DNA from 3 places in the Burkholderia oklahomensis C6786 genome. Region 3 is predicted to be linked to each of the others. Evidence: riboswitches for the same ligand, from Rfam matches in the RefSeq annotation. Region 3 holds a riboswitch; each other region holds the start of a gene.
The links. A riboswitch is a leader RNA that binds a small molecule or an ion and turns the genes downstream of it on or off. The one in region 3 is predicted to bind thiamine pyrophosphate.

Region 1 (9,403 bases), on a different replicon from region 3:
GCTCGCATCTCGTTCACCGGCTGAGCGAGGCGCTCGTGCGCGCGCATCGCGGCGACCTCGCGATCGACTATCGTGAAGGAGAGGACGTGCTGCGCGCGCACTGGATGCGCGACGCCATGTAGCGCGTCCGCCGTTCCCGATCACCCCGCATCGCCCACTGCACGCCGAGGAATCCCGATGAAGAGCGAAACCGGATACTTGGGCTTCGTCGTCGTGCTCGTGTTCATGGTGCTGCTCGCGCTGCAGCTCGCGACGCTGTCCGCGCCCGCGACGCAGATCGCGTACAGCGACTTCCGCAAGCTCGCCGTGGCCGCGCAGGTCGACGATCTCGAAGTCAGCCCGACGCGGATCACCGGCGTGCTGCGCAGCAGCGCGGCGGCGGCCGCGCTGCCGGCGTCGGACGCCGAAGCGGTCAAGCGCGCGGGCGCGCCGTGGCGCTTCGCGACGAAGCGCGTGACCGACGACCACCTGATCGACACGCTCGCCGCGACGGGCACCCGCTACCGCGGCGCCGAGGACGACACGTGGATCGGCACGCTCGCGTCGTGGGTCGTGCCGATCGCGATATTCGCGATCGTCTGGAACCTGATGCTGCGCCGCCCGCGCGGCGGCTTGCAGGACTGGTCGGGCGTCGGCAAGAGCAAGCCGCGCGTCTACATGGAAGCGAAGACCGGCATCGATTTCGACGACATCGCCGGCATCGACGAAGCGAAGGCCGAGCTCCAGCAGATCGTCGCGTTTCTGCGCGCGCCCGCGCGCTACCAGCGGCTCGGCGGCAAGATTCCGAAGGGCGTGCTGATCGTCGGCGCGCCCGGCACCGGCAAGACGCTGCTCGCGAAGGCGGTGGCGGGCGAGGCGGGCGTGCCGTTCTTCTCGACGAGCGGCTCGTCGTTCGTCGAGATGTTCGTCGGCGTCGGCGCGGCGCGCGTGCGCGACCTGTTCGAGCAGGCGCAGCAGAAGGCGCCGTGCATCATCTTCATCGACGAGCTCGACGCGATCGGCAAGGTCCGCGGCGCGGGCCTCACGTCGGGCAACGACGAGCGCGAGCAGACGCTCAACCAGCTGCTCGTCGAGATGGACGGCTTCCAGGCGAATTCGGGCGTCATCATCATGGCGGCCACCAATCGTCCGGAGATTCTCGATCCCGCGCTGCTGCGCCCGGGCCGCTTCGACCGGCACATCGCGATCGACCGGCCGGACGTGACCGGACGGCGGCAGATTCTGTCGGTTCACGTGAAGCAGGTGAAGCTCGCGCCGGACGTCGATCTCGGCGAGCTCGCGTCGCGCATGCCGGGCTTCGTCGGCGCGGATCTCGCGAACATCGTCAACGAGGCGGCGCTGCACGCGGCCGAGCTCGACAAGCCGGCGATCGACATGTCGGATTTCGACGAGGCGATCGACCGCGCGATGACCGGCATGGAGCGCAAGAGCCGCGTGATGAGCGAGCAGGAGAAGATCACGATCGCGCATCACGAAGCGGGGCACGCGCTGATCGCGCAGACCCGCGCGCACAGCGATCCGGTGAAGAAGGTGTCGATCATCCCGCGCGGGATCGCGGCGCTCGGCTACACGCAGCAGGTGCCGACCGAGGACCGCTACGTGCTCAGGAAGAGCGAGCTGCTCGACCGGCTCGACGTGCTGCTCGGCGGGCGCGTCGCCGAGGAGATCGTGTTCGGCGACGTGTCAACGGGCGCGGAGAACGACCTCGAGCGCGCGACCGAGATGGCGCGGCACATGGTCGCGCGCTACGGGATGAGCGAGCGGATCGGCCTCGCGACGTTCGGCGACGCCGACAGCCGCGGGCTGCCGCCCGTCGTCTGGCAGCCGGGCGGCGAGCGCTGCAGCGAGAGCACCGCGACGCGGATCGACGACGAGATCCAGCGGCTGCTCGCCGAAGCGCACGATCGCGTGTCGCGGACGCTGAAGGAGCGGCGCGGCGCGCTCGAACGGATCGCGCAGTATCTGCTGAAGCACGAGGTCGTCGATCACGAGATGCTCGTGAGGCTCGTGAACGACGCGCCGCTGCTGGAAGGCGAAACGGCGAAGAAGGGCGAGCAGGGCGGGAGCGCGGCGAAGCGGGTCGACGACGATCCCGATCCGCCGACGCAGCCGACGGGCGCCGACAAGGCCGATCATTCGGTGCCGCAGTGACGCAGGCCGCATCGGCCGCGGTGCGCTCGCCGGGCGCGTCGGACGGCGCGAAACGGCTCGCGAAGCGAGGTGAGCGCCCGATCGGCCCGGCGGACCTCCGCGGCGGCGATGTCGCGCGGAGACGGCGCGGCGCGGGCGTCGAACGCATGACGAAGCGCTCGTCGCCGCAACCGTCGCGGGGCGCGCCGCGCCAGTGCGGCCAACGCCGCGCACGCGCCGCCGGCCGCGCGACATCGCGGGCGGCGCACCGGCGAGCCGCCCGCCGCACCCTCTCACTCGATCGGCCATTCCCTCCGCGGCCGCGCCCAGAACAGCACCAGCACGAGCGCGCCGAACATCCCGCCCAGATGCGCGAAATGCGCGATGCCGCTCGCCGCGCCGGCGACGCCGAGCAGCAGCTCGACGCCCGCGTAGACGAGCGCGAACACCCACGCGGGCATCGGAATCGGCGGAAACAGCAGCACGACGCGGCGCGACGGATACAGCAGCGCATACGCGGCGAGCACGCCGAACACGCCGGCCGACGCGCCGATCGTCGGCGCGCCGCCCGTCGCCGTGTAGCGCGCGACGACGAGCTGCGTGAGCGCGCCGCACACGACGCTCGCGAGATAGAGCGTGCCGAAGCGCGCGCGGCCGAGCGAGCGCTCGACGTCGCGGCCGAACATGACGAGCCCGAGCATGTTGAAGATCAGGTGCGACAGCCCCGCATGCAGCGCGCTGTACGTGACGATTTGCCAGACATGGAATGCCGGCGCGCCGGCCGTGGCGCCCGTGCCGAGCCGTGGCGGCCACAGCGCGAACAGCGTGAGCACGCGGTCGGGATCGGCGAGCTCGATGAAGAAGCCGATCAGGTTCAGGACGACGATGGCGAGCGTCATGGCGGCCGCGGACGGGAAAAGGGGGGAGCGTCGACGGTCATTATGCCGGTATCGCGCGGCCGCCGCCGCTGACGCTGAACCGTTGACGCTGACGCACGACGGCCGGCGGCGCGACGCGATCGACGCGATCGACGCAACCGGAGCGACCTACGTGACCCAAGCGGCTAGGGCCGGCTCACGACGCGCGTGCCGGCGCGGCCGTCGATCATCTCGACGATCCGCCCGAGCGCGCCGATCACGGCCGGGCGTCCGGTGCCGAGTACGAATTCGCACGCGGCCTGCACCTTCGGCCCCATCGAGCCCGCGGCGAACGACATCGCCTGCGGCTCGCGCGCGTCGATCTCGCGCAACGGCCGGCTCGCGGGCGTGTTCCAGTCGACGTAGACCGCATCGACGTCGGTCGCGATCAGCAGCAGGTCGGCTTCGATCTGCGCGGCGAGGAGCGCGCTGCAACGGTCCTTGTCGATCACCGCCTCGACGCCGCTCCACGACCCGCCGTCCGGATCGGGCGCGACCGGAATCCCGCCGCCGCCCGCCGCGATGACGACCGCGTCGCGTTCGAGCAGCCAGCGGATCGGCTCCAGCTCGACGATCCGTTTCGGCAGCGGCGACGCGACGACATGCCGAAACCCCGCGCCGTCCGGCGCGATCCGCCAGCCGCGCTCGACCGCGAGCCGCCGCGCGTCGGCTTCCGGATAGACGGGGCCGATCGGCTTCGTCGGACGATCGAACGCGGGATCGAGCCGGTCGACTTCGACGCGCGTGAGGAGCGTCGCGATCCGCCGGTCGCGCGGCAGCCGGTTCGCGAGCTCCTGCGCGAGCAGGTAGCCGATCATTCCCTCCGATTCGGCGTCGAGCACGTCGAGCGGCGTCGGAGCGCCGTTGCCCGCGGTCGCCTGCAGTGCGAGTAGGCCGACCTGCGGGCCGTTGCCGTGCGCGACGACGAGCTGGTTGCCCGCCGCGACGCGCGCGATCTGCTCGGCCGCGCGCTTCACGTTCGCGAGCTGGTTGTCGATCGTCTGCGGCTCGCCGCGCCGCAACAGCGCGTTGCCGCCCAGCGCCACCAGAATGCGCATTGCGTGCCTCCGGGCGTCAGCCGAGCGTGGCGACGAGCACCGCCTTGATCGTGTGCATCCGGTTCTCTGCCTGCGAGAACACGATCGACGCCTCCGATTCGAACACCTCGTCGGTCACTTCGAGCTCGGTGAGCCCGTAGTGCGCGTGGACCTCGCGCGCGGTGTCGGTCTCAAGATCGTGATACGCGGGCAGGCAGTGCATGAAGCGCGTGCGCGGCTTGCCGGTCGCCTGCATCAGCCGCGTGTCGACCTGATACGGCTTCAGCAGCGCGATCCGCGCGCCCCACGCCGTCACGGGCTCGCCCATCGACACCCAGACGTCCGTGTAGACGAAGTCGACGCCTTTCACCGCGGCGAGCGGATCGTCGGTCAGCTCGATCAGCAGCGTGAACGGAAGCCGGCGCGGCGCGATCGCCCGCTGCGACGCGGGCGTCGTCGCGGGGAGCGGTGCCGGCGGATGGAACAACTGCCTGGCGGAATGCTCCATGATGAAACCCCTCGACGGATATTGAATGTATTAAGGCACCGGGTTCAGGGCTCCGAATTGACTTGGATCAGCGACACGCGCGGCGTCGATTCAGGAGGGCGGCGAGTGGAGATTCGATTTCCGGCGGATCGAGATGACGGATTTGCATCGCGAAGCACGGTGCGCCCGTGGGCGCTCGGGCCTTGTCCGGCGCATGGCGCGGGCCGGATCTCGTCACGCCGTTCGCGATGCGTTCGAGTGCGCTCGCCGCAACGCAATATGAACGGGATGTGAGCGGGCGCAGAGTCGGCGCATGCTTGCTTTCTGATATCGAGTCGCTATGACCGATTGCGCGACGAAATTCCGGGTTTGCCATTCGATGCGGCGCAAGCATCGCTCGAACGGCTGGAAAAATCGACCGATTGCCGGTTTGTGTCGCGCAGCGCCGATCGATGCCGCGCAAATGATTCGTGATCCGGACGATATGACGAGTGGCGCGTCACGATCGATGTGCCGAACCAATCGTATTGCTCGCCGATCGTGAGCGGCTTGCGCCGCGCTTCGCGGCATCGCGTCGCCCCGGCATCGCGACGGCGGACGTTGCGAACCGCTCCGGCCAGCCGCTCCTTCGCGCCGGCCGAGGGGGCCCCGCATTCCGCAATCGAACCGCCCGCATCGGCTTGCCCGCCGCCGGGTTCTTATCGATAATAGCCGGGCCATCAGGGGGAGCCGGACGATCGGCTGAGAGGTTCCGCGCAAGGAACGACCCCTAAACCTGATCCGGGTAATGCCGGCGTAGGAATGAGGTCCGCCATGTCTTGTCCGAAGCTCGCCGGTCGCCGCGCCTCGGCCGCGCCTCCCATGTTTCCCGTTCCGCTCGACCCGCGCCGATGACGCCGTCCGTCATCGCGCTCGTCCTGTTCGCGGCGATCCTGCACGCGACGTGGAACGCGTTGCTGAGAAGCGGCGCGGACCGTCTGTGGAGCATCACCATGATGAGCTTCGCGACGACCGCCGCGGCCGCCGTCTGCGCGGCGCTGCTGCCGCTGCCCGCGCGCGCGAGCTGGCCGTATCTGGCGGCGTCCGCCGCGCTGCAGGTCGGCTACAGCGTGTTTCTCGCGTACGCGTATCAGGGCGCGGCGCTCAGCCAGGTCTATCCGGTCGTCCGCGGCACGGTGCCGCTGCTCGTCACGCTGGGCGGCTACGCGTGGGCGGGCCAGCGCCTGGGCGGCGCGTCGCTCGCGGGCGTCGCGCTCGTATCGGGCGGCATCGCGAGCCTCACGCTCGGCCGGTCGCGGATTCATCTGCGCTCGTTCGCCGCCGCGCTCGTCACCGCGCTCTTCATCGGCGGCTATGTGACGGTCGACGGCGTCGGCTCGCGCATCGCGGGCGATCCGCTCGCGTACGCGGCATGGATCTTCATCGCCTACGGCATCGCGATGCCGGCCGTGTTCTTCCTGTTCGGCCGCCGTTTGAGCGGCGGCTTCACGCGCGGCGAAATGCTGAAATCCGCGGCGGGCGGGCTGATCTCGCTCATCAGCTACGCGGCGGTCGTCGACGCGCTGTCGCGCGGTCCGGTCGGTCCGATCGCCGCGCTTCGCGAGACGAGCATCGTATTTTCGGTGTTGATCGGCTGGGCGTGGCTCGGCGAGAAGCCGAGCGGGCGGCGCTTCGCCGCCTGCGCGGCGGTGGCGGTCGGCGCCGCCTGCCTCACGTATCCCGTTTGACGGATCGCGTTTGCGGCGGCCGATGCGGCGAGATCGGGCGATTGGCGGAAGGCGAAGGCGCTGCTGCAATGCAAGTGCTGGTTCACACTGATGCGCGCTTTTACCTATATTGATATGATGAATCGTCGCCCGCTTATCCTGACGAATTGCTTTCGATTCTGAGTTGACTCGATTGTCGCCGCGACGGCTCGGCGGTCGCCGAACGTGCCGTGGGTTCGCGCGTTCACGGGAGGCCGTTCGCGATGCGGATTGCGCCGCACTTTCCGAGGGGCGCGCGCCGGGAGCATATCGACGGCAGGATCGCAGACATTGCTCAAGGCGTATCGCGCGAGGCACGGCCCCGAGGTGCGCGCGAGTCGGGCGACGAGGGCGACGAGGGCGTGCGGCGGCTGACGGCCATCGATCTTGCGAATCGAATTCGGACGCGCGTTTGGGGCGCGAAGGCCGGCGAGAAGATCGATCGGTCATTCATAAACGCGGTCTCGATCGAACCCGGGCCGAATGACTGCGCAAGTGCGCAGGAAATTTGGCGCATTCGACTGTGCGGGAGCCGCATCCGCGCAACGCATTCGGCCTTGCCGAATGAAAAGGCTTGATCGAAGCCCCTCTCGATCCGCAACGATGAGAACGAGGAGAGTGCCACATGCAACATCATTCCAACGTGATCATTGGCGGTGGCCCCGCAGGAATCAACATGGCTCTCGAATTCGAGAGACGGGGAATCGAGTACCTCTTGCTCGAAGCGAACGAGACCGTCGGTGGGCAATGGGACCGATTTCCGGTATGCGGGCAGCTTATTTCGCTAAACAAACGATACGTTCCCGGCAATCACCACACGTACCGGATGCGATACGACTGGCACACATTGAGCACCATCAGCGCCGATGACGTCGCAACCGATCCCAAGCTGCGATTCACGGAATGGACGTCGGAACATTGGCCGTCCGCAAGAATTTACAAGGAGTATTTGAAATACGTCGCGGAGAAGAAAGGGTTGTCGGCGCACATTCGAACGCGTGCGCGTGTGCAGCGCATCGCGCGCGAAGGCGGGCGCTTCGTCCTCGGCATATCGAATGCGCATAGCATCACCGCGGATCGTGTTTTTTGCGCCACCGGCAGGTCGGAGCCGATCGTTCCGGATATCAAGGGGCTCAATACCGAGACCTGCACGTTCTACGGAGACTTCGAGCCCGATACCGCGGCGCGGCGCTACCGGAACAAGATCGTCATTATTTTGGGTCGCGGCAATTCGGCGTTCGAGATTGCGCATCATCTCGTCGATATCACGGCGGAGACCCGCGTTGTCACACGGTCTCTGCCGATGTTCGCCCGGCAGACGCACAACGTGCATGACTTGCGGGCGCAGGTCTCCGACGTGTTCGATCTGATGCAGCTCAAATCCAACAACAATGTCGTGAGCGATCGCATCGTCGAAGTCGGGCGAATCACCCGCGGCAAGCACGAAGGCCGTTTGCTGGTCCGCTACGAGACGCCTTGCCCTCACTGGTCCCCTCCGAGATGGATGAAGCGAACCGGCATCGTGGACGACGTGATCGTATGCTGCGGCTTCAACTACACGCTGTCCGAAGTCTTCGACAGGGAAACCGTACGGCCGGCCATTGACGAGAAGGGAAAATATTGCCTGCTGACGTCGAGTTGGGAGTCGGTCAACGTCCCGGGCCTCTATTTTCTCGGCGCTCCAATGCGCGTCAACGATCCGGATGCCGCTTCCGGCTTCGTTCATGGCTTCCGATGCAACATTCAGGCGCTCGGGAGCATCGTCGCGGAAAAGCATCATGGCATGGCGCTCGAGCCGGTGTTCGAATGCGACGTTCCGTTGGCGCACCCGTCCGATCAGCTCGTTCATCTTTCAGAATTTCTCGTCGAGCTCGTCAGCACGAGCATGCCGTTGTTCGAGCTGTTCGGCTACTTCGGATGCGCGGTGACGTTCGAGCCAGGCGGCGACGACGGCGTGGTCCGGGCGCGCGTGTGGCCCGCATTCCCGCGAGCATATAACCTCGAGCGCTGGGGCAGGAAGCAGACGAGGCTCGAAATCGTTTTCGAATATGGATTCAGCCGATATGGCGACGGCGAATTGCCGACTCACTATTTCACGCTACCCGCCGATCATTTCGATACTTCCCGCAGCGCGTACATCCATCCGGTGTTTCATGTCTATCGGGGGGGCGTGGAAGTGGATTCCTTCCATATGCAGGAAAGCCTCATCGGCCGCTGGGATATCGACGATTATGTCGACGAGGAAACCAACCTCGACCAATACAAGAACGTCGCGTTCAATGCGTGCGCATGTGCGCTGAATCTGGATGAACGCCGCAGCATGTTGCCCGTGCTCGACGAGTTCGTGGACGCATGCTATCCCTTGATGAGCGAAGAAGAAGTGGCTGAGGCGCTTCGAATTCAGCCAACGCTGGCTTTGCTCGTGAACCGTTCCGGATTGCGTACCGGGTCCGCCACTAGATAGACTCCCATATTTATCCGCCAATCTGCCTGGTCAGCCGCCGCCGGCTCATCGCCGATCAACTGAAATCGGCATGAGCCCATGGTCGTCGCCGATCGATTGGGTCGAGCCGAACGTTTGACCATTGATACGCCTGACGACGAACGGCATCGGAAAGCGACGGACGCCGACTGTCCAGCGACGGCTCAAGGTCGAGAATGAGGGCTGCTCCATGTCTGGAAATATCACTGCGCTCGACGGTCTGCTCGGGCTCGTATTGACCTCTGCGGTGCTGATCGCCGTTCCCGGCCCAAGCATCATGTTTCTTGTCGGCCAAGCGATGACGGCGGGGCGGCGTAGCGCGATGCGCGGGGTCATCGGCAACGCGATAGGAACCTACTGCGTCGCCGTGATTGTCGCGCTGGGAATCGGCACCTTGCTGATGCGCGCCGACAACGTCCTGACAGGTATTCGTTTGCTCGGCGCCGCCGTCCTGCTTGCCATCGGAATCCAATACCTGTTTTCCAGACCGTTGCCGGCCGCGGAAGTCCGGGCGACCGACAAACGCAAGCAGACATTGGTCGCCGGCGTCATCGTCGGCGTCACCAATCCGAAAGCCCTGATCATGTTCGGTACGATCGTGCCGA
Region 2 (9,403 bases), 1.7 Mb from region 3:
ATGATCGCCGCGCCCATTCGGCAGCGCTCGTCGAGGTGAATGCCGTCCTCGCGCATGATCGCTTGCGGCGCTCGCGCCTCGCGCGCGACGATTGCTTCAACTTCGCGCGCGTCGTCGACATGCATTCCCGATCGTCGGCGAGTGTGGCCGCGATCCGCGGCCGCGCGTCCCGCTGGCGCGTCGCCAGCCGCCACCCACCGGCCGCTCACCGCCCGCCGCCGTACCGCGCGAGCGTCAACCCGTCGAGATCGATCTCCGGCTCGCGCCCGGCGACGAGATCGGCGACCACCTTTCCCGAACCCATCGACATCGCCCAGCCGGTCGAGCCGTGGCCGACGTTCAGCCATAAGCCGTCGATGCCGGACGGGCCGAGCAAAGGCGCGCCATCGGGCGTCATCGGCCGACGGCCGACCCAGAACTGCGCGTCGGCGGCGCGCGCCGCATGCGGGAACCAGTCGTCGAGCACCTTCATCAGCGTGCGGAGCGCCTGCTCGCGCAGCGTCGCGCGACGGTCGCCGAGTTCGGCCGTGCCCGCGACGCGCAGCGTCGGCCCGAAGCGCGTGATCGCGGTCTTCAGCGATTCGTCCATCAGCGCGGCGCGCGGCGCTTTTTCTTCGTCGACGATCGGCAGCGTCGCCGAATAGCCTTTGACCGGATAGAGCGGCACGTGGACGCCGACGCGCGCGAGCAGCGCCGCGCTGTCGACGCCGAGCGAGACGACGACCGCATCCGCCGCGAGCCGCTCTTCCTGCGCGGGCCGCCCTTGCCGCCGCTGCGGCGCGTCCGCGCGCGCGATCGTCACGCCGCACGTGCGACCGCGTTCGATTTGCAGCGCGCGCACGTCGGTGCCGAAGCGAAACCGGACGCCGTTCGCTTCGCAGATCGCACGAAGCCGACGCGTGAAGCGCGCGCAGTCGCCCGCCTCGTCGTCGGGCAGATAGAGCCCGCCGACGGGCCGCGCGTTCGCCCAGCGCAGGCCGGGTTCGATCTGCATGCATTCGTCGGCGCCGACCTCGCGATGCCCGATGCCCGCGTCGCGCAGCACCGCGAGCGCGGGCATCGCGAGCTGCACGTCGAACTCGCTGCGAAAGAGCTGCAGATAGCCGCGGCTCGCGCCGTAGTCGAACGGATGCCGGTCGCGGAATGCGCGCAGGCAACTGCGGCTGTAATATGCGACGCGCTGCATCCGCTGCTTGTTCACGCGAAACCGCGCGAGCTCGCACTCGCGCAGCCAGCGCGCGATCCAGCGCCATTGCGCGAGGTCGAGCGTCGGCCGGAAGATGAGCGGCGACGCGGGCTTGAACAGGTACTTGAGGATCTTCGCGGGCATGCCCGGCGCGGCCCACGGCGTCACGTAGCCGGGCGCGATGATGCCGGCGTTGCCGCGGCTCGTCGCGAGCGCAACGTCGGCCTCGCGCTCGATCACGGTGACGTCGAATCCCGCTTCGCGCAGATGGAACGCGGTGGCGACGCCGATCACGCCGGCGCCGAGAACGATCGTATGCATGTCGGTTCGAAATGATGCGCGCGGTCAGCGCGCGGCCTCGGCGTGCTCGACGAGCGACTTGCCCTTCGTCTCCGGCAGCACGAGCGCCGCGACGATCACGAGCAGATAGCCGCTGCCCGCGACGAGGCCGATCGCCTTCACGAGCGACATCGATTGCGACAGCGAGCCGACGAGAATCGGAAAGAACGAGCCAATTCCGCGGCCGAGGTTGTAGCAGAAGCCTTGGCCGGAGCCGCGGATCGCACCCGGATACAGCTCGGACAAGTATGCGCCGACGCCCGCGAAGATGCCCTGCACGACGATGCCGAGCGGAAAGCCGAGCAGCAGCATTGCGGCGTCGGTGATCGGCAGCATCGTGTACGCCATCCCGAGCGAGAACGAGCCGGCCGCGAACAGGACGAACGACGCGCGCCGCCCGATCCGGTCGGACAGGCACGCGCCGACGAGATAGCCGACGAACGACCCGACGATCAGCACGATCAGATAGCCGCTCGTGTTGAACACCGACAGATGCCGGACCGTCTTCAGATAGGTCGGCAACCACGTCGTGATCGCGTAGTACCCGCCGAGCATGCCGGTGCAGAGCGCGCTGCCGAACAGCGTTGTCCTCAGGTGCGCGCGGTCGAAGATCTGCAGGAAGTGCGCGCGGTCGATGCCGCGCTCGCGCGCGCGGCGCGCAGCGACGTAGATGTCTGGATCGCTCACGTTGCGGCGAATGTAGAGGATCCACAGCGCGGGAACGATGCCGATCCAGAAGCACGCGCGCCATGCGTATTGCTCGGGCAGCAGCGCGAAGAACGCCCAGTACAGCACGGCGGCGGCGGCCCAGCCGAACGACCAGCTGCTCTGCACGGTGCCCACCGCCTTCGCGCGATGCTCTGATGAGCGGATCGTCTCGGCCATCATGATCGTGACGACCGACCATTCGCCGCCGAAGCCGAAGCCTTGCAGCGTGCGCGTCGCGAGCAGCTGCCAGAACGAGTGTGTGTAGCCGGACAGGAACGTGAACAGCGCGAACGTCGCGATCGTCCATTGCAGCACGCGCACGCGGCCGTAGCGGTCGGCGAGGATGCCGGCTAGCCAGCCGCCGACGGCGGACGAGATCAGCGAACTCGTCGCGATCATCCCCGCTTCGCTTTTCGACATCCCCCACGCGGCGATCAGCGACGGGATCAGGAACGAATAGATCATGAAGTCGAACGCGTCGACGGCGTAGAGCGTGCGCCGCTCGCGTGCCGACAGCTCGTGGAACCACTGGAATGCCTGCATGCGCGCCGCTCCTCTCGCTCCGCCGTTGTCGTCGTCGCGCCCGCGTCGCGCGCGACGCGGGCCATTGTACGGGGGCTGTGACGGCAGAAAAAATTGCAATGGGGGGCGCGCGTAGCATGGGGCGCGCGTCGCGCATCATGCGTTGACGGCGGACAGCGGACGCCGACACCGATGCCGATGCCGATGCCGATGCCGATGCCGATGCCGATGCCGATGCCGATGCCGATGCCGATGCCGATGCCGATGCCGATGCCGATGCCGATGCCGATGCCGATGCCGATGCCGATGCCGATGCCGATGCCGATGCCGATGCCGATGCCGATGCCGATGCCGATGCCGATGCCGATGCCGGCCGAACCGGTCCGTTAATCGGACGATGCGTTCAACCGGGCGTCAGGCCGCCGTCGACGCGAATCACCTGTCCGGTGACGTGGCGCGCCATCGGAGCGCAGAAATGCGATGAGCGCCGCGCCGATCCCCGAGCCCGTGATCAGCACGACGCGAGAATGCGCGTCGCTCACGCGGCGACCCTCGCTTCGTCGCGGCGCACGTCGAGCGTCTGCTCATGGAACGACGCGACCGATTCGCGGTGCGCGATGCTGACGATCGCCGCCTTCGGCAGCCGCTCGTCGAAGAGCCGGTAGAGGCGCGCTTCGTTGTCGGCGTCGAGCGCGCTCGTCGCTTCGTCGAGGAACAGGTAGTCGGGCTTGTGCAGCAGCACGCGCGCGCCCGCGAGACGCTGCTGCTCGCCGGGCGACAGGATGCGCGTCCAGTGGCCGGTCTCGCCGAGCCGCTCGGCATAGTCGCTGAGACCGCATGCGCGCAGCGCGTCGCGGCATGCGTCGTCGCTGAACGTGTCGACGGCCGACGGATACGCGAGCGCCGCCTTCAGCGTGCCGATCGGCAGATAGCTCTGCTGCGGGACGAACATCATCCGCGCGTCGACGGGCGCGTCGATCGCGCCGTCGCCGAACGGCCAGAGGCCCGCGAGCGCGCGCATCAGCGTGCTCTTGCCGGAGCCGGACGGCCCGCGCACGAGCCAGCGCGAGCCGGGCTGGATCGCGACGTCGCCGATCGACGCGAGCGCCGCGCCGTTCGGCAGCGCGAGCTTCAGGCCCGACGTCGTGATTTCGGCCGTGTCGACGTAGTGCAGGTTGATGCCGCCGTGCTCGGTCGCGGGCGACATCGCTTCCTTCAGGTGCGACGCGCCCATCACGCGCTTGAATTCGCGCAGACGGTTGACGGTCGCGCGCCATTCGGCGAGCGTGCCGTAACTGTTGATGAACCACGAGAACGAGTCGCTGACGGTGCTGAACGCACGGCTGATCTGAATCAGCACGCCGAACGTGAACGCGCCCGCGAAGTAGCGGGGCGCGGCGACCGCGATCGGAAAGAGGCTCGCGAGCTGCGCGTAGAAGTTCAGCACGAACGTGAGGCGCTTCGTGTAGCGCATCACGCGCCACCAGTTCTCGCGGATTCGCTGGAACAGGTTCTGCTCGTGCGCGGTCTCGACGGGCTCGCCGTCGTAGAACGCGATCTGCTCGGCGTTCTCGCGGATGCGGATCAGGCTGAAGCGGAAGTCCGCCTCGACGCGCTGCTGCTGATAGTTGATCGACACGAGCGGATGGCCGAAGCGGTGCATCACGTACGAGCCGGCGATCGCGTAGATCATCGCGACCCACACCATGTAGCCCGGGATCGTGATCGCGTGGCCGCCGAGCGTGATCGTCGCCGCGCCGGCGATCGACCAGAGGATCGTCGCGAACGAGATCAGCGTGACGACCGTCGACAGCAGGTCGAGCGACAGCGACAGCGTCGTCGACGCGAGCGACTGCAGGTCGTCGGCGATCCGCTGGTCGGGGTTGTCGGCGAGCCGGTCGCGCTCGATCCGGTAGAAGTTGCGGTCGCCGAGCCATTCGTGCAGGAAGCGCGTCGTCAGCCACTGGCGCCAGCGGAAGCCGAGCATCTGCCGCAGGTAGAGGCTGTACACCGCGAGGATGATGAACGCGAACGCGAGCACCGCGAACGTGATCAGCAGGCTCGGGAAGTCGCGCACGTCCTTCGATTGCAGCGCGTTGTAGAACGACGCGCTCCACGAGTTGATCCGCACGTTGATCCACACGAGCGTCAGGTTGATCGCGACGATCGTGATGAGCAGTCCCCACGCGACCTTCCACTCTTCGGAAACCCAATAGGGCTTGATGAGGCTCCACGTGGATATCGGAGACGGATGTCGCGACGGGTCGTCCGGAACGGGGGCGAGGGCTTGCATCGATTGAGTCATGAGCTTCCTGATGTGGGGCCGGCGACGCCGGGCGGACGGCTGCGCCGCGCCCGGCGCGCCCGTTCGGCGCCGCCGCGCGGCGCTCGTGCCGCGGATTCTGGCGAGCATGCCTTAAACGGCGCTTAACGCCGGGAGCGACATGGGCGCGCCGCCGCGATACCGCTCGTGCGCCGCGCCCAGCGGGCATTGTGCCAGCGCCGCAGTGCGGCAGGCGAATTTGCCGCAGTGCGAGGTTTGCGGCGGTTTCCGCTTTTATGGTCTAATGGCCGTCGACGAAACAGGGGTGCTTCGCGCGCCTCGGCCCTGCCGATCGGCAGGCCGGATGCGCGGCGAGGCTGAGAGAGACCCTTCGCACCCGATCCGGGTAATACCGGCGCGGGAAGTTTCCGATCCCGCCGGGCCGCGCCCGCCGCCGTCGCTTTGTCGAGCTGCGCGCCGCATGGTTCCGGCCGGCCTCAGTCGCCGGTTTCGTCCTTTTGGGTGCGCATCTTCGCGCGTGACGGAAGGTATCGATGACCGTGCAATCTTCAGTTCTTTTGCTTCGCTGCGAGCCGTCGGCCGCGGCGGCTTCCCCGGCCCGCCTTTCGGGCCGTCTCTTGGTGACGAACACGACAGGCGGATGCGATGAACCTGCGCGCGTCTGAACCCGATTTCGCGGTGCTGGGCGGCGGCCTCGTCGGCCGCCTGATCGCGTGGCGCCTCGCGGGCGCCGGTCACCGCGTCGCGCTCTACGAGCGCGGCGATGCGGCGGGCTCGGGCTCCGCCGCTTGGGTCGCGGCGGCGATGCTCGCGCCGGTCGCCGAAGCGGCGAGCGCCGAGCGCTTCATCACCGATCTCGGCGTCGCGTCGTTCGACCTGTGGCCGAGCTGGCTCGCCGAGCTGCCCGAGCCCGTGTTCTTCCAGCGCAACGGCACGCTCGTCGTCTGGCATCACGCGGACCGCGCGGAAGCGCCGCTCTTCGAGCGCCGCGTGCGCGCGAACGCGAGCGCCGAGCTGCTCGACGGCGGCCTCGTCGCGCTCGCGGGCGCACAGGTCGACGCGGCCGAGCCGGCGCTCGCCGGGCGCTTCGCGCACGGCCTCCTGCTGCCGCGCGAAGGCCAGCTCGACAACCGCCAGGTGCTGCGCGCGCTCGCCGCGGGCCTTGCCGAGCGAGGCGTCGACGCGCACTGGAACGCCGCAATCGAGCCGCAGGCGGCGCCCGCCGCGCGCATCACGATCGACTGCCGCGGGCTCGGCGCGAAGGCGCAGATGCCGACGCTGCGCGGGATCCGCGGCGAGGTCGCGCGCGTGCACGCGCCGGGCATCGGCCTCACGCGCCCCGTGCGGCTTCTGCATCCGCGCTATCCGCTCTACGTCGCGCCGAAGGAGAACGATCTCTACGTGATCGGCGCGACCGAGATCGAAGGCGAGGACATGTCGCCCGTCAGCGTACGCTCGGCGCTCGAGCTGCTGAGCGCCGCGTTCTCGGTGCATCCGGCGTTCGGCGAGGCGCGCATCCTCGAGCTGAATGCACAATGCCGGCCGACGCTGCCCGACCATCGCCCGGCGCTCGTCTGGGACGGCGGCGCGACGCTCGCGGTCAACGGCCTGTACCGGCACGGCTTCATGATCGCGCCGGAAGTCGCCGACACCGCGGCCCGCTTCGCAGGCGCGCTCATCGAGCGTACGGTGAAGGATGCCGACACGTTCGCCGCGTGGCGGCACGATGCGCGCTGGCCGGCGCTGCTGCAGCACGGCGCGGCGCACGCGCCCGCGTGAAGCGCGGCCCGCCGATCCGATCAATCGATATCGACAGCATCATGGACATCCAGATCAATCAACAGACGCTTTCGCTGCCCGACGGCGCGACGGTCGCCGATGCGCTCGCCGCATACGGCGCGCAGCCGCCGTTCGCGGTCGCGATCAACGGCGCGTTCGTCGCGCGCACGCAGCACGCGGCACGCGCGCTCGCCGCGGGCGACAAGCTCGACATCGTGCATCCGGTCGCAGGCGGCTGACGCGTTGACGCGCCGGCTTCGTCCCCGCACCCGTTCCCACAGGATCTTCCGATGACGCCTCTTTCTTCCGCCGACACGCTCACGCTCCACGGCACAACCTTCGCAAGCCGCGTGCTGCTCGGCACGTCGCGCTATCCGTCGCTGCAGTCGCTGTCCGATTCGATCGCGGCCGCGCGGCCGGGCATGGTGACGGTCGCGCTGCGGCGCCAGATGAACGCCGGCGCGGCCGAGGCCGGCTTCTTCGAACTGCTCAAGCGCCACGACGTGCCGCTGTTGCCGAACACGGCCGGCTGCCAGACGGTCGCCGAGGCGGTGACGACCGCGCAGATGGCGCGCGAAGTGTTCGAGACCGACTGGATCAAGCTCGAGCTGATCGGCGACGACTACACGCTGCAGCCGGACCCGGTCGGCCTCATCGAGGCGGCGACGCTGCTCGTGAAGGACGGCTTCAAGGTGCTGCCGTACTGCACCGAGGATCTCGTGATCGGCCGGCGCCTGCTCGACGCGGGCTGCGAGGCGCTGATGCCGTGGGGCGCGCCGATCGGCACCGGCAAGGGCGTCGTGAACCCGTACGGGCTGCGGGTGCTGCGCGAGCGGCTGCCGGACGTGCCGCTCATCGTCGACGCGGGGCTCGGCGTGCCGTCGCACGCGTGCCAGGTGATGGAGTGGGGCTTCGACGGCGTGCTGCTCAACACCGCCGTGTCGCAGGCGACGCATCCGGAGATCATGGCGCGCGCGTTCGCGCAGGGCGTCGAGGCGGGGCGCGCCGCGTACCTGGCCGGGCCGATGGACGCGCGCGAGACCGCGCACGCGAGCACGCCCGTCGTCGGGATGCCGTTCTGGCATCAGGACGGGAGCCACGCATGAGCGCCGCGCTGCCCGACGCGTTCTGGCCGCCCGCCGACGAGCTCACCGAGGCCGCCGAGCGGATTCGCGCGACGCTCGGCGTGTGGCCGCAGCCCGCGGCGCGCTCGCGGATCTGCCTCGCGCCGCCCGAGCGGCCGCGCGCGGGCGACCTGTGGGTCGCGACCGCGGGCGACGCCGATGCCGACGCCGCGCATCTCGCGCGGCTGACTGCGGCGGGCGCGGAGGCGATCGTCATCGACGACACGTCGGCGACGCTGTACGCCGGCGCGGCGCGCCATGCGCTCGCCGCGCGCGCGCCGCTCGCCGAAGACTGGATCGCCGCGCTCGCCGCGTTCCTCGATTGCGGCTTTGCGGCGCCCGACGCGCTCGTGCTCGCGCTCGCGTGGCGCGACGGCGACGAGGCGCGCGGCGACGATCCCTGGCCCGTCGATCCGGCACGCTTTCCGCGCGCGCTCGATGCGGCCGCGTCGCCCGAGCCCGCGTTCCCGGCGTGCCCGCAGCGGCTCGGCCTGTATCCGGTGCTGCCGAGCGCCGAATGGGTCGAGCGGGTGCTCGACTGCGGCGTGAAGACGGTGCAGCTGCGCGTGAAGGATGCGTCGCCCGACGCGCTGCGCGCGGAAATCGAGCGGGCCGTCGCCGCGGGCCGCCGTCATCCGGACGCGCGCGTGTTCATCAACGATCACTGGCGGCTCGCGCTCGACGCGGGCGCGTACGGCGTCCACCTCGGCCAGGAAGACCTCGAGACCGCCGATCTCGCGGCGATCGCGCAGGCCGGCGCGCGGCTCGGGCTGTCGAGCCACGGATATTACGAAATGCTCGTCGCGCTGCAGGTGAAGGCGAGCTACCTCGCGCTCGGCCCGGTGTTCGCGACCGCGACGAAGGCGGTCGCCGCGCCGCCGCAGGGCTTGGCGCGGCTCGCGCGCTACGCGCGCTTCGCGGGGCCGCAGGCGCCGCTCGTCGCGATCGGCGGAATCACCGTCGACACGCTCGGCGCCGTGCTGGCGGCGGGCGTCGGCAGCGCGGCCGTCGTCAGCGCGATCACGGCCGCAGCCGACTATCGGGCGGCGATCATTGCGATGCAGCAAATATTCGGACGATAATTTGACAATCTCTGACTGGAACGCCTGAGAGGCCTTCACGACATCATTCGGATGCAGGCCCTATAATTCGGCGTTCTGCGTATAAGGATTGTCAGCTCCGTGAGCTCCTCCTCCGAGTCCCTGCTAGAGCTTCGCGACGTCGCTTTCGGCTACGGCGAGCGTCTCGTCCTGTCGAACCTGAACATGCGCTTCGCGCGCGGCCAGGTGGTCGCGGTGATGGGCGGTTCCGGCTGCGGCAAGACCACCGTGCTGCGCCTGATCGGCGGCCTCGTGCGCGCGCGCCGCGGCCAGGTGCTGTTCGACGGCGCCGACGTCGGCGCGCAGACGCGCGACGGCCTGTACGCGCTGCGCCGAAAGATGGGCATGCTGTTCCAGTTCG
Region 3 (9,403 bases):
CGAGTCCGACGTGGACGGCGAGATAGTCGGCGCCGGTCTCCCCGACCGTCGTCGACATGATCTTGACGATCCAGAAGGCCAGCGTGACTTCCGGGACTTTGTTGAGCATGCCGGCGGCGGCATGCGGACGGGCGGGCTGGTTCAATTGGGCTCTCCTTGTCGCACCGGTTGCGCAAAGCGAGCCGGATTCCGGCAACGGCGGTGCAGCGAAATACGAACGCTCCCACGACTCGCTCGGACGCCACTATGCAAGCCGGCCGCTTAAGGCGAGATTAACGGCATGCGCGCGCACTGCGATCGCGCCGCCGCCAGCAGACTTCGGGGACGTCCGGTATGATCGGCGCTCCCGGCGTTTCGCCTCTCCTGTCTCGCTCGAAGATCCGGACGGCGCGCGCGTCGTGCGCGCCGCACTTCGTCCACACGCACCATGCCCTCGTCGCCTTCCGTCTCCGCCGACGCGCCCAGCCATGACTCGCGCAGCCTGTTGCTGCTGCTCGCGACGATCGCGGGCGTGTCCGTCGCCAACATCTATTACAACCAGCCGCTCCTCGACGCGTTCCGCGCGTCGTTTCCGGACAGCGCGTCGTGGATCGGCGTCGTGCCGACCGCGACGCAGCTCGGCTACGCGGCCGGCATGTTCGCGCTCGCGCCGCTCGGCGACCGCTTCGACCGGCGCAAGCTGATCCTGCTGCAGATCGCCGGGCTGTCGGCCGCGCTCGTGATCGCCGCGGCGGCGCCGACGCTCGCCGTGCTCGCCGCGGCGAGCCTCGCGATCGGCATCCTCGCGACGATCGCGCAGCAGGCCGTGCCGTTCGCCGCCGAGATCGCGCCGCCCGCCGCGCGCGGGCAAGCGGTCGGCACCGTGATGAGCGGGCTCTTGCTCGGCATCCTGCTCGCGCGCACGGCGGCGGGTTTCGTCGCCGAATACTTCGGCTGGCGCGCGGTGTTCGGCGCGTCGGTCGCGGCGCTCGCCGCGCTCGCGGCCGTGATCGTCGCGCGCCTGCCGCGCAGCTCGCCGACGTCGGCGCTGCCGTACGGCAAGCTGCTCGCGTCGATGTGGCGGCTCGCGCGCGAGCTGCCCGGGCTGCGCGAGGCGTCGATGACGGGCGCCGCGATCTTCGCGGCGTTCAGCGCGTTCTGGCCGGCGCTCACGCTGCTGCTCGCGGGCGAGCCGTTCCATCTCGGTCCGCAGGCGGCGGGCCTCTTCGGGATCGTCGGCGCGGCGGGCGCGCTCGCCGCGCCGTACGCGGGCCGCTTCGCCGACAAGCGCGGGCCGCGCGCGATCATCACGCTCGCGATCGCGCTGATCGCCGCGTCGTTCGTGATCTTCGCGGCGTCGGGCCGCAGCCTCGTCGGGCTCGTGATCGGCGTGATCGTCCTCGACGTCGGCGTGCAGGCCGCGCAGATCTCGAACCAGTCGCGCATCTATGCGCTCAAGCCCGACGCGCGCAGCCGCGTGAACACGGTCTACATGGTCTGCTATTTCATCGGCGGCGCGATCGGCTCGTCGGCGGGCGTCGCCGCGTGGCGGGCGACGGGCTGGATGGGAATGTGCGCGGTCGGTCTGCTGTTCTCGGTCGTCGCGGCACTCGTGCATCACCGCGGCCGCGCGGGCGCGCGATAAGCGCTCGACGCGGCGGCGCAGCAGCGCGCCGCGCTCGGCCGACGTCAGGCCGACGCGCGCACGCGGAAAAACGCGACTGGTTACGCGAGAAACCGGACGCGGCGCAGATGATGCCGGCCGGGGCGCGCGGGCGAGCAGCGCCGGCACGCATCGCGCATGCCGGCCGCGCCGAGAACATGCCGCCGCCGCTCGACGAGATCGATATCGATACGCGGGGCTCCACGATCGCCCCGCGCGATGCAAGCACTCGGCTACCTCGCCAGCGCCGCCGGATTGCGCGGCGGCGTATCGGCGCGCGCGAAACCGCCGAGCGCGGAAACGGGCGAACGTCGCGCGAGCCGCGCGCCCCATCGGCCGCCACGTCGCGCGCCGTTATTGCATCCGCTTGCGCGCCGGATCGAACACGAACGACAGCCCGACGCTGCCGAGAATCGCGACGGTCGCGATCACGGTCGCGAGCGTGACGGGCTCGCCGAGCAGGAGCGCGCCCAGCGCGACGGCGACGACCGGATTCACGTACATGCAGCTGCTCGCGATGATCGGGCTCGTGTGGCGAATCAGGTAGCCGTATGCGACGTACGCGGCCATCGTGCCCGCGAGCATCAGATAGACGAACGCGACGCCGGGCAGAAACGCGACGTGCTCGATGCGCTCGCCGAGCACCCATGCGATGCAGGTCGACGCCGCGCCGCCGAGGCCGATTTGCAGCGAGGTCGACAGGAACAGGTCGTGCGGCAGCGCGAGCCGCGCGGCGAGATGCGCGCCGCCCGCCCAGAAGAGCGCCCCCACGAGCACGGTGATGCTGCCGAGCGTCGAGCCGGGCGACGACGGCCCGCCCGAATTCAGCACGACGATCCCGACCATCCCGAGCGCGACGGCCGCCCATTCGCCCGCCGCGATGCGCCGCCCCGCGACCGACGCGATCACCGTCGCGAAGAGCGGCACCGTCGCGACCGTCACCGCGGCCGAGCCGCTGCTGATGGTGCGCATCCCGAGCGCGATGAAACCGGACGACAGCGTGACGAGCATCGTGCCGACGAGCGCCGCGTTGCGAATCTCGACGAGCGTCGGCCGCACCGGACGGCGCCGCATCGCGAAGATGAAGAGGCCGATCCCCGCGAGCAGGTTGCGCAGCCCGGACAGCAGCAGCGGCGGAAACGATTCGAGCGCGACGTGCAGCGCGAGATACGTCGATCCCCACGCGAAATAGATGAACGCGAGCGCGAGCACGACGCGGCCGCTGCGGCTTTGCGGCAGGCGGGGCGGATGGCGCTCGAGGAAGGCGAGGAAACGGTCGAACGGCGTCATCGGTCAGCCTGCCCGCACGAGGTGTCGCACGTTCGGCGGCGAGGCGGCGAGACTGCCGGCGAGCGGCCTCGATGAATCCGGAATGGGGAGAGACGGCGGCGTGCGAAGCGACAGGTCGGAGCGTGCGGCGGCGAACATGACCGAAAGAGGCGAACGGACTCGAATAAAGACGTGCGCAGCCGGACGGCCGCACACCGCCAGCATTATGCATTAAGGAATGGAAAATGAATGTCGGCTTGAATCGAACGCGCGCTCGGTGACGTTTCGGCGCGACATTTCATTCGCGGCAAAACAGCATTTTCGTTTTCGGAAATTCGGGATAAAAGCGCGAAACCGCATGCGCCGCGCGCGGGCGAGCGGGAACGCGCCGCCCTGCCCGCGCGGCTTCGCGCGATTGCGTCACGATCCGCCGAACCAGTTGTATCCCTGGTCGACCCAATATCCGCCCGGATACGTATTGGTCACGAATATCTCCATGATGTGCTTCGGATTCTTGTAGCCGAGCTTCGTCGGCATCCGCAGCTTCATTGGAAAACCGTATTCGGGCGGCAAGCGCTTGCCGTCGTATTCGAACGTCAGCAGCGTTTGCGGATGCAGCGCGGTCGGCATGTCGATGCTCTCGTAATAGTCGTCCGCGCATTTGAAGCCGACGTATTTCGCGGTCGTGTCCGCACCGGCGCGACGCAGGAATTCGCGAAACGGCGTGCCGCCCCAGCGCCCGATCGCGCTCCAGCCTTCGACGCAGATGTGCCGCGTGATCTGCTCCGCGTGCGGCAGCGCGTACAGCTCCGGCAGCGTCCAGCTGCGCATGCCGGTGACGAGGCCCGACACGACGAGCCGGTAGTCGTCGGCGTCGACGTGCGGCACGTCGTCGATGCCGTAGAACGCGTTGAACGGAAACGGGCGCGTGAGATCGGCTTCCGTGTACGTCGGCGCGAGCCGCGTCGGGCCGAACAGCCAGGCCTGCACGCGATCGTTCGCGCGCGACACCTTCTCGAGAAAATCGTCGACCGACGCATCGTCGCGCAGCGTGCAGCCCGTCAGCATCGCGAGGCCGCCGAGCGTCAGCACGCGCTTGCCGAACAGACGCCGCGACGGCAGCGCGAGTGACTTGCGCACGTCGATCAGCAGCGATGCGCGGTCGATCCGCGCGTCGTCGCCGACAGGCTTTTTCTTGTCGTTTTCGGACATGATGGATGACTCCTTTTAGTGTCCGCTCAGCATCGCGAGCAGCGAGCGCGGAACGAGCGCCGCCATCGCGACGTGCACGACGAAGAACGCGACGAGAAACGCCATCGCCCAGAAATGCACGACGCGCGCGTTGTCGTAGCCGCCGAGCAGCTCGCGCAACAGCGGGAACTGCACCGATTTCCAGATCACGAGCCCGGACAGCACGAGCAGCACGAGATCGGCGATCGCCGCGACGTACGCCGCGCGCTGGACCGCGTTGTAGACGGACAGATCGTCGTGCGACAGCCGGCCGCGCAGCGCGTCGCGCAGATCGCGCGCGATGCCCTTCGCGCTCAGCGGCAGGAACTTGCGCTTGAAGCGTCCGGTCGCGACGCTCATCGTCAGATAGAACACACCGTTGAAGAACAGCAGCCACATCGCGGCGAAATGCCATTGCAGCGCGCCGCCGAGCCAGCCGCCCAGCGTGATGCCGCGCGGGAACGTGAAGCCCGCGTAGATCGGCGACGCGTCGTAGATCCGCCAGCCCGACAGCGCCATCGTCACGGCGGCGATCGCGTTGAGCCAGTGGCTCGCGCGCACCCATGACGGATGGATCGGCCTGCGCGGCCGAAGGGCGGTCGTCGTTGCGCCGGTCGTTGCGCCGGTCGTTGCGTTGTTGGCTGCTTGGGGCGCCGCGCTGATCGTCCCGTCGATCGGCGCGTTCGTCGGCGCGTTCGTCGACGCGTTCGTCGACGCGTTCGTCGGCGCGTTGGCCGTAACCTTCGCCGCCGCGTTCATCGTTGTCGTTGCATTCATGGACAATGCCCTCCTTCCTTGATCGAATGCGGGCGCAAGCCGCTCAACCGCACAGCGGCAGATCGAGTGCCTGCAGCACGTCGCCCGTCGCGGGATCCTCGACGAACGCCACGATGCCGTAGCGCGCCGCGTCCTGTGCGCGCAGGCCCGCCGGCAATGGCAGCCGGCGCTGCACGTCGAGCGGCGCGGCCGCGCTTGCCTTGGACGCGAGCGGCCCGATCCACTGGCGCACGACGCGCTCGTGATGCAGCGTCGCGCCGCGGTTCTCGCCCGCGCGCACCTGCGACTCGATGCCGTTCTCGTACAGCGCGAGATACGCAACGACCGCACGCGGCGCACCGGCGCGCGGCGTCACGGACAGCTCGACGTCGAGCGTGTCCGCGCGCCGCGCGGCCGACAGCGCGATGCCGACGCGCGCGGGCTCGGCGGCCGTCGCGACGACGCGCCGCTCGAACGCGTCCGCATCGCGCCAGTTGCGCAGCTCGCGACCGGCGACGGCGACCTCCGGCGTATAGACGAAGCTGCCGCCGCCGCGCGACGCGAGCGCGCGCTGCCGTTCGGTGAAACGATGCTGCGCGAAACGGTCGGTCCAGCCGAGGCCGTCCCAGTAATCGACGTGCAGCGCGAGCGGCACGATGCGCGGCGCGGCGCGATGCGATGCGAGCCGCGCGAGCCAGTCGTCGGCGGGCGGACAGCTGCTGCAGCCCTCGCTCGTGTAGAGCTCGACGAGCGCCTGCCGGCCGTCGGGGCTGCGCGCGGTGCACGCGCCGCCCGCGGCCGCCTGCGCGACGCACGCCGCGCCGAGCGCGAGCGTCGCCGCGATGGCGCGCGTCGAAGCGGAAAATGAAATCGACATATCGAAACTCATCGGTCAGTGCCGGGCGCGGGCGCGTACGCCACGCACGCCGGCATGCGTGTCGCGATCCGGCTTCCCGCGGCGCCCGGCGTCGCGAGAAAAAAGGCCGCCCGAACAGCGAATGGGCGGCCGCGCCGGGTCACGCCATGAAATCCACCGGAAACGGCGTCGCTCAGTTCGACATCGGGCTCATCTTGTCGGACGACATCGGCTTTTGCATCGCGTCCTTCGCCATGTGATCCTTCTTCATGCCGCCCTTGGCCATGTGATCCTTCTTCTTGCCCATCTGGTCCTTCGACATCGCGTCCTTCGACATCGCCATGCCGTCTTTCGACATCGCATCCTTCGACATCGCATCGTTCTGCGCATGCGCGAACGGCGCGGCGAACGCGAAACCGGCGACACACGCGACAGCAATCAGATTCCTTTTCATGGGATAGCTCCATCGTTATTGGTTGAGGAGCCGAATAGTCGGGACACAGCGACGGATATGACAACGGCGCGCAAAAATTTCTTCGGGACCGGCGATTGCGTCGGCGCGCGGCCGATCGCGCGGTGCGCAAACGCGTCGCCGCACCCTGCCCGCGCCGGCTCGACGCGCAAGGCGACGCGCCGCCCGCGCGCCTCGAACGCGCGCGCACGGACGCCGCCCAGGCCGCCCCGCCGCGACGCAGCATGCGCAGCCGGACGCGCGTTCGCGCGCAATCGATCTGTCCCCTGTTGAAACCGCGGCCGACCCGGTGTATCTTTTGCGCTTGCTAACGCGGGGGTCCTGCAATGCATTCGATCAAGCGATCGTGCGGCGCGGGTGAGAAATACCCTTTGAACCTGATCTGGATAATGCCAGCGCAGGGAAGCGTCAGGATTTCGCCGCTGTTCCACGTCTGAATCCCGTCGCGTCGCGAATCTCGTCTCCTGCTTAGCGCCCCCACATCCGCTTTGCATGGGACCCAAGCAAGCGCTAAAGCGCCTACTCGGGTCGACACAGGAGATCGCATGAACGCCAATCCCAAATTCCTGTCGGCCGACGCCCGCGTCGACGCCGCCGCCGTCGCCCCGCTGCCGAACTCGCGCAAGGTCTACGTGACGGGCTCGCAACCTGACATTCGCGTGCCGATGCGCGAAATCACGCAATCCGACACGCCGACGAGCTTCGGCGGCGAAAAGAATCCGCCGATCTATGTCTACGACACGTCGGGCCCGTACACGGACCCGGACGTCAAGATCGACATCCGCTCGGGCCTGCCCGCGCTGCGCCAGCGCTGGATCGACGCGCGCGGCGACACCGAAACGCTGACGGGTCTCACGAGCGAGTACGGCCGCGAACGCGCGGCGGACCCGGCGACGGCCGAGCTGCGCTTCCCCGACCTGCACCGCCACCCGCGCCGCGCGCGGGCGGGCAAGAACGTCACGCAGATGCACTACGCGCGCCAGGGCATCATCACGCCCGAGATGGAATACATCGCGATCCGCGAGAACCAGCGCCGCGCCGAGTATCTGGAAAGCCTGAAGGCGAGCGGCCCGGCGGGCGCGAAGCTCGCCGCGATGATGGGCCGCCAGCACGTCGGCCAGGCGTTCGGCGCCGCCGCGTTCGGGGCGAACGCGGCCGTCGAGATCACGCCCGAGTTCGTTCGCGACGAAGTCGCGCGCGGCCGCGCGATCATCCCGGCGAACATCAACCACCCGGAAACCGAGCCGATGATCATCGGCCGCAACTTCCTCGTGAAGATCAACGCGAACATCGGCAACTCGGCCGTCACGTCGTCGATCGGCGAGGAAGTCGACAAGATGACGTGGGCGATCCGCTGGGGCGGCGACACGGTGATGGACCTGTCGACCGGCAAGCACATCCATGAAACGCGCGAGTGGATCATCCGCAACAGCCCGGTGCCGATCGGCACGGTGCCGATCTACCAGGCGCTCGAAAAGGTCAACGGCAAGGCCGAGGACCTCACCTGGGAAATCTTCCGCGACACGCTGATCGAGCAGGCCGAGCAAGGCGTCGACTACTTCACGATCCACGCGGGCGTGCGCCTGCAGTACGTGCCGCTCACCGCGAACCGGATGACGGGCATCGTGTCGCGCGGCGGCTCGATCATGGCGAAGTGGTGCCTCGCGCATCACAAGGAGAGCTTCCTGTACGAGCACTTCGAAGAGATCTGCGAAATCATGAAGGCGTACGACGTAAGCTTCTCGCTCGGCGACGGCCTGCGTCCCGGCTCGATCTACGACGCGAACGACGAAGCGCAGCTCGGCGAGCTGAAGACGCTCGGCGAACTCACGCAGATCGCGTGGAAGCACGACGTGCAGGTGATGATCGAAGGCCCCGGCCACGTGCCGATGCAGTTGATCAAGGAGAACATGGATCTCCAGCTCGACTGGTGCAAGGAAGCGCCGTTCTACACGCTCGGGCCGCTCACCACCGATATCGCGCCGGGCTACGACCACATCACGTCGGGCATCGGCGCCGCGATGATCGGCTGGTTCGGCACCGCGATGCTCTGCTACGTGACGCCGAAGGAGCACCTCGGCCTGCCGAACAAGGACGACGTGAAGGAAGGCATCATCACGTACAAGCTCGCCGCGCACGCGGCCGATCTGGCAAAGGGCCACCCGGGCGCGCAGGTGCGCGACAACGCGCTGTCGAAGGCGCGCTTCGAGTTCCGCTGGGAAGACCAGTTCAACATCGGTCTCGATCCGGACAAAGCGCGCGAATTCCACGACGAGACGCTGCCGAAGGATTCGGCGAAGGTCGCGCACTTCTGCTCGATGTGCGGCCCGCACTTCTGCTCGATGAAGATCACGCAGGACGTGCGCGAGTTCGCCGCGCAGCAGGGCATGTCGGAAACCGATGCGCTGAGGAAAGGCATGGAAGTGAAGGCCGTCGAATTCGTGAAAAGCGGCTCGGAGATCTATCACCGCCAGTAACACGGCGCGCGCCGCGGCAGTGCCCCGAAAGCCCGCCTCGCGCGGGCTTTTACGTTACGTATGCGCGATGGCGCGCCGGGGGCGAAACAAATGATTACGAAAGCGATAGGGCTCTAACAAGTCCTTACAGCGCAATACGCGCCGCCCGCGTAGATTTTTGAATGTGGGCGGCGTTCAAAACGCGCCCACGCATCTCTTTCATCTGAGGATTGAACAATGAAATCGATTCGGCGTATTGGGGTATGCGCAATGCTCATCGCAACGGTGGCGAGTCTGTCGGCATGCGATACGATGACTCGCCAGCAACGTAACGCAGCAATCGGCGCGGGCATCGGCGGCGTCGCCGGCGCGGCGATCGGCGGCAACGCCCTGTCGACGATCGGCGGCGCGGCCGCAGGCGGCCTCGTAGGCAGCCAAGTCGGCAAGTAAGCCCGCGAATCGGGCGCGCCGCTCCGGCGGTCGCGTCCTTGCATGCGGGCGATGCACGCCGCCTTCGTCGCGGCGCGCATCGCCCGGCCGTTTCGCGATGCCGTCCGAGCGCGGCGATTCGTGCGACGATTGCGTCGCGGCGAGCGGCGGAAATGATCCGTTACCGTTTCACACAGCGTTTCACACGAGAGCGGTCTAAGCTCGCAAGCATCGAATCCTTCTCCGCACGCACGACTGCGGAACCATCATGAACAAGACTCTTGTCGCCGCCG

Region 1: linked by a shared signal. The riboswitch ahead of BG90_RS26655 (DMT family transporter) and the one ahead of thiC (phosphomethylpyrimidine synthase ThiC) in region 3 are both predicted to bind thiamine pyrophosphate.
Region 2: linked by a shared signal. The riboswitch ahead of BG90_RS09280 (FAD-dependent oxidoreductase) and the one ahead of thiC (phosphomethylpyrimidine synthase ThiC) in region 3 are both predicted to bind thiamine pyrophosphate.

What each region holds. Positions count from the first base shown of each region.
Region 1 covers NZ_CP009556.1:1,997,052-2,006,454, forward strand. The annotation lists gene BG90_RS26630 (BCAM0308 family protein) at 1-122, shown strand, start outside; gene ftsH (ATP-dependent zinc metalloprotease FtsH) at 178-2,151, shown strand; gene BG90_RS26640 (rhomboid family intramembrane serine protease) at 2,424-3,029, opposite strand; gene arcC (carbamate kinase) at 3,194-4,105, opposite strand; partial or broken gene BG90_RS26650 (Rossmann-fold NAD(P)-binding domain-containing protein) at 4,122-4,484, opposite strand; TPP riboswitch at 5,284-5,390, shown strand; gene BG90_RS26655 (DMT family transporter) at 5,462-6,298, shown strand; gene BG90_RS26660 (hypothetical protein) at 6,541-6,894, shown strand; gene BG90_RS26665 (NAD(P)-binding domain-containing protein) at 6,942-8,780, shown strand; gene BG90_RS26670 (LysE family translocator) at 8,989-9,403, shown strand, end outside.
Region 2 covers NZ_CP009555.1:2,053,440-2,062,842, forward strand. The annotation lists gene BG90_RS09260 (D-amino acid dehydrogenase) at 206-1,507, opposite strand; gene BG90_RS09265 (MFS transporter) at 1,532-2,776, opposite strand; gene BG90_RS36965 (hypothetical protein) at 2,954-3,145, shown strand; gene BG90_RS09275 (ABC transporter ATP-binding protein/permease) at 3,294-5,060, opposite strand; TPP riboswitch at 5,330-5,459, shown strand; gene BG90_RS09280 (FAD-dependent oxidoreductase) at 5,685-6,818, shown strand; gene thiS (sulfur carrier protein ThiS) at 6,860-7,057, shown strand; gene BG90_RS09290 (thiazole synthase) at 7,109-7,924, shown strand; gene thiE (thiamine phosphate synthase) at 7,921-9,024, shown strand; gene BG90_RS09300 (ABC transporter ATP-binding protein) at 9,124-9,403, shown strand, end outside.
Region 3 covers NZ_CP009555.1:309,433-318,835, forward strand. The annotation lists gene BG90_RS01420 (COG4705 family protein) at 1-109, opposite strand, end outside; gene BG90_RS01425 (MFS transporter) at 428-1,624, shown strand; gene BG90_RS01430 (EamA family transporter) at 1,997-2,932, opposite strand; gene BG90_RS01435 (molybdopterin-dependent oxidoreductase) at 3,332-4,123, opposite strand; gene BG90_RS01440 (cytochrome b/b6 domain-containing protein) at 4,139-4,981, opposite strand; gene BG90_RS01445 (DUF1223 domain-containing protein) at 4,962-5,786, opposite strand; gene BG90_RS01450 (pentapeptide MXKDX repeat protein) at 5,947-6,207, opposite strand; TPP riboswitch at 6,530-6,647, shown strand; gene thiC (phosphomethylpyrimidine synthase ThiC) at 6,771-8,702, shown strand; gene BG90_RS01460 (glycine zipper 2TM domain-containing protein) at 8,919-9,131, shown strand; gene BG90_RS01465 (hypothetical protein) at 9,379-9,403, shown strand, end outside.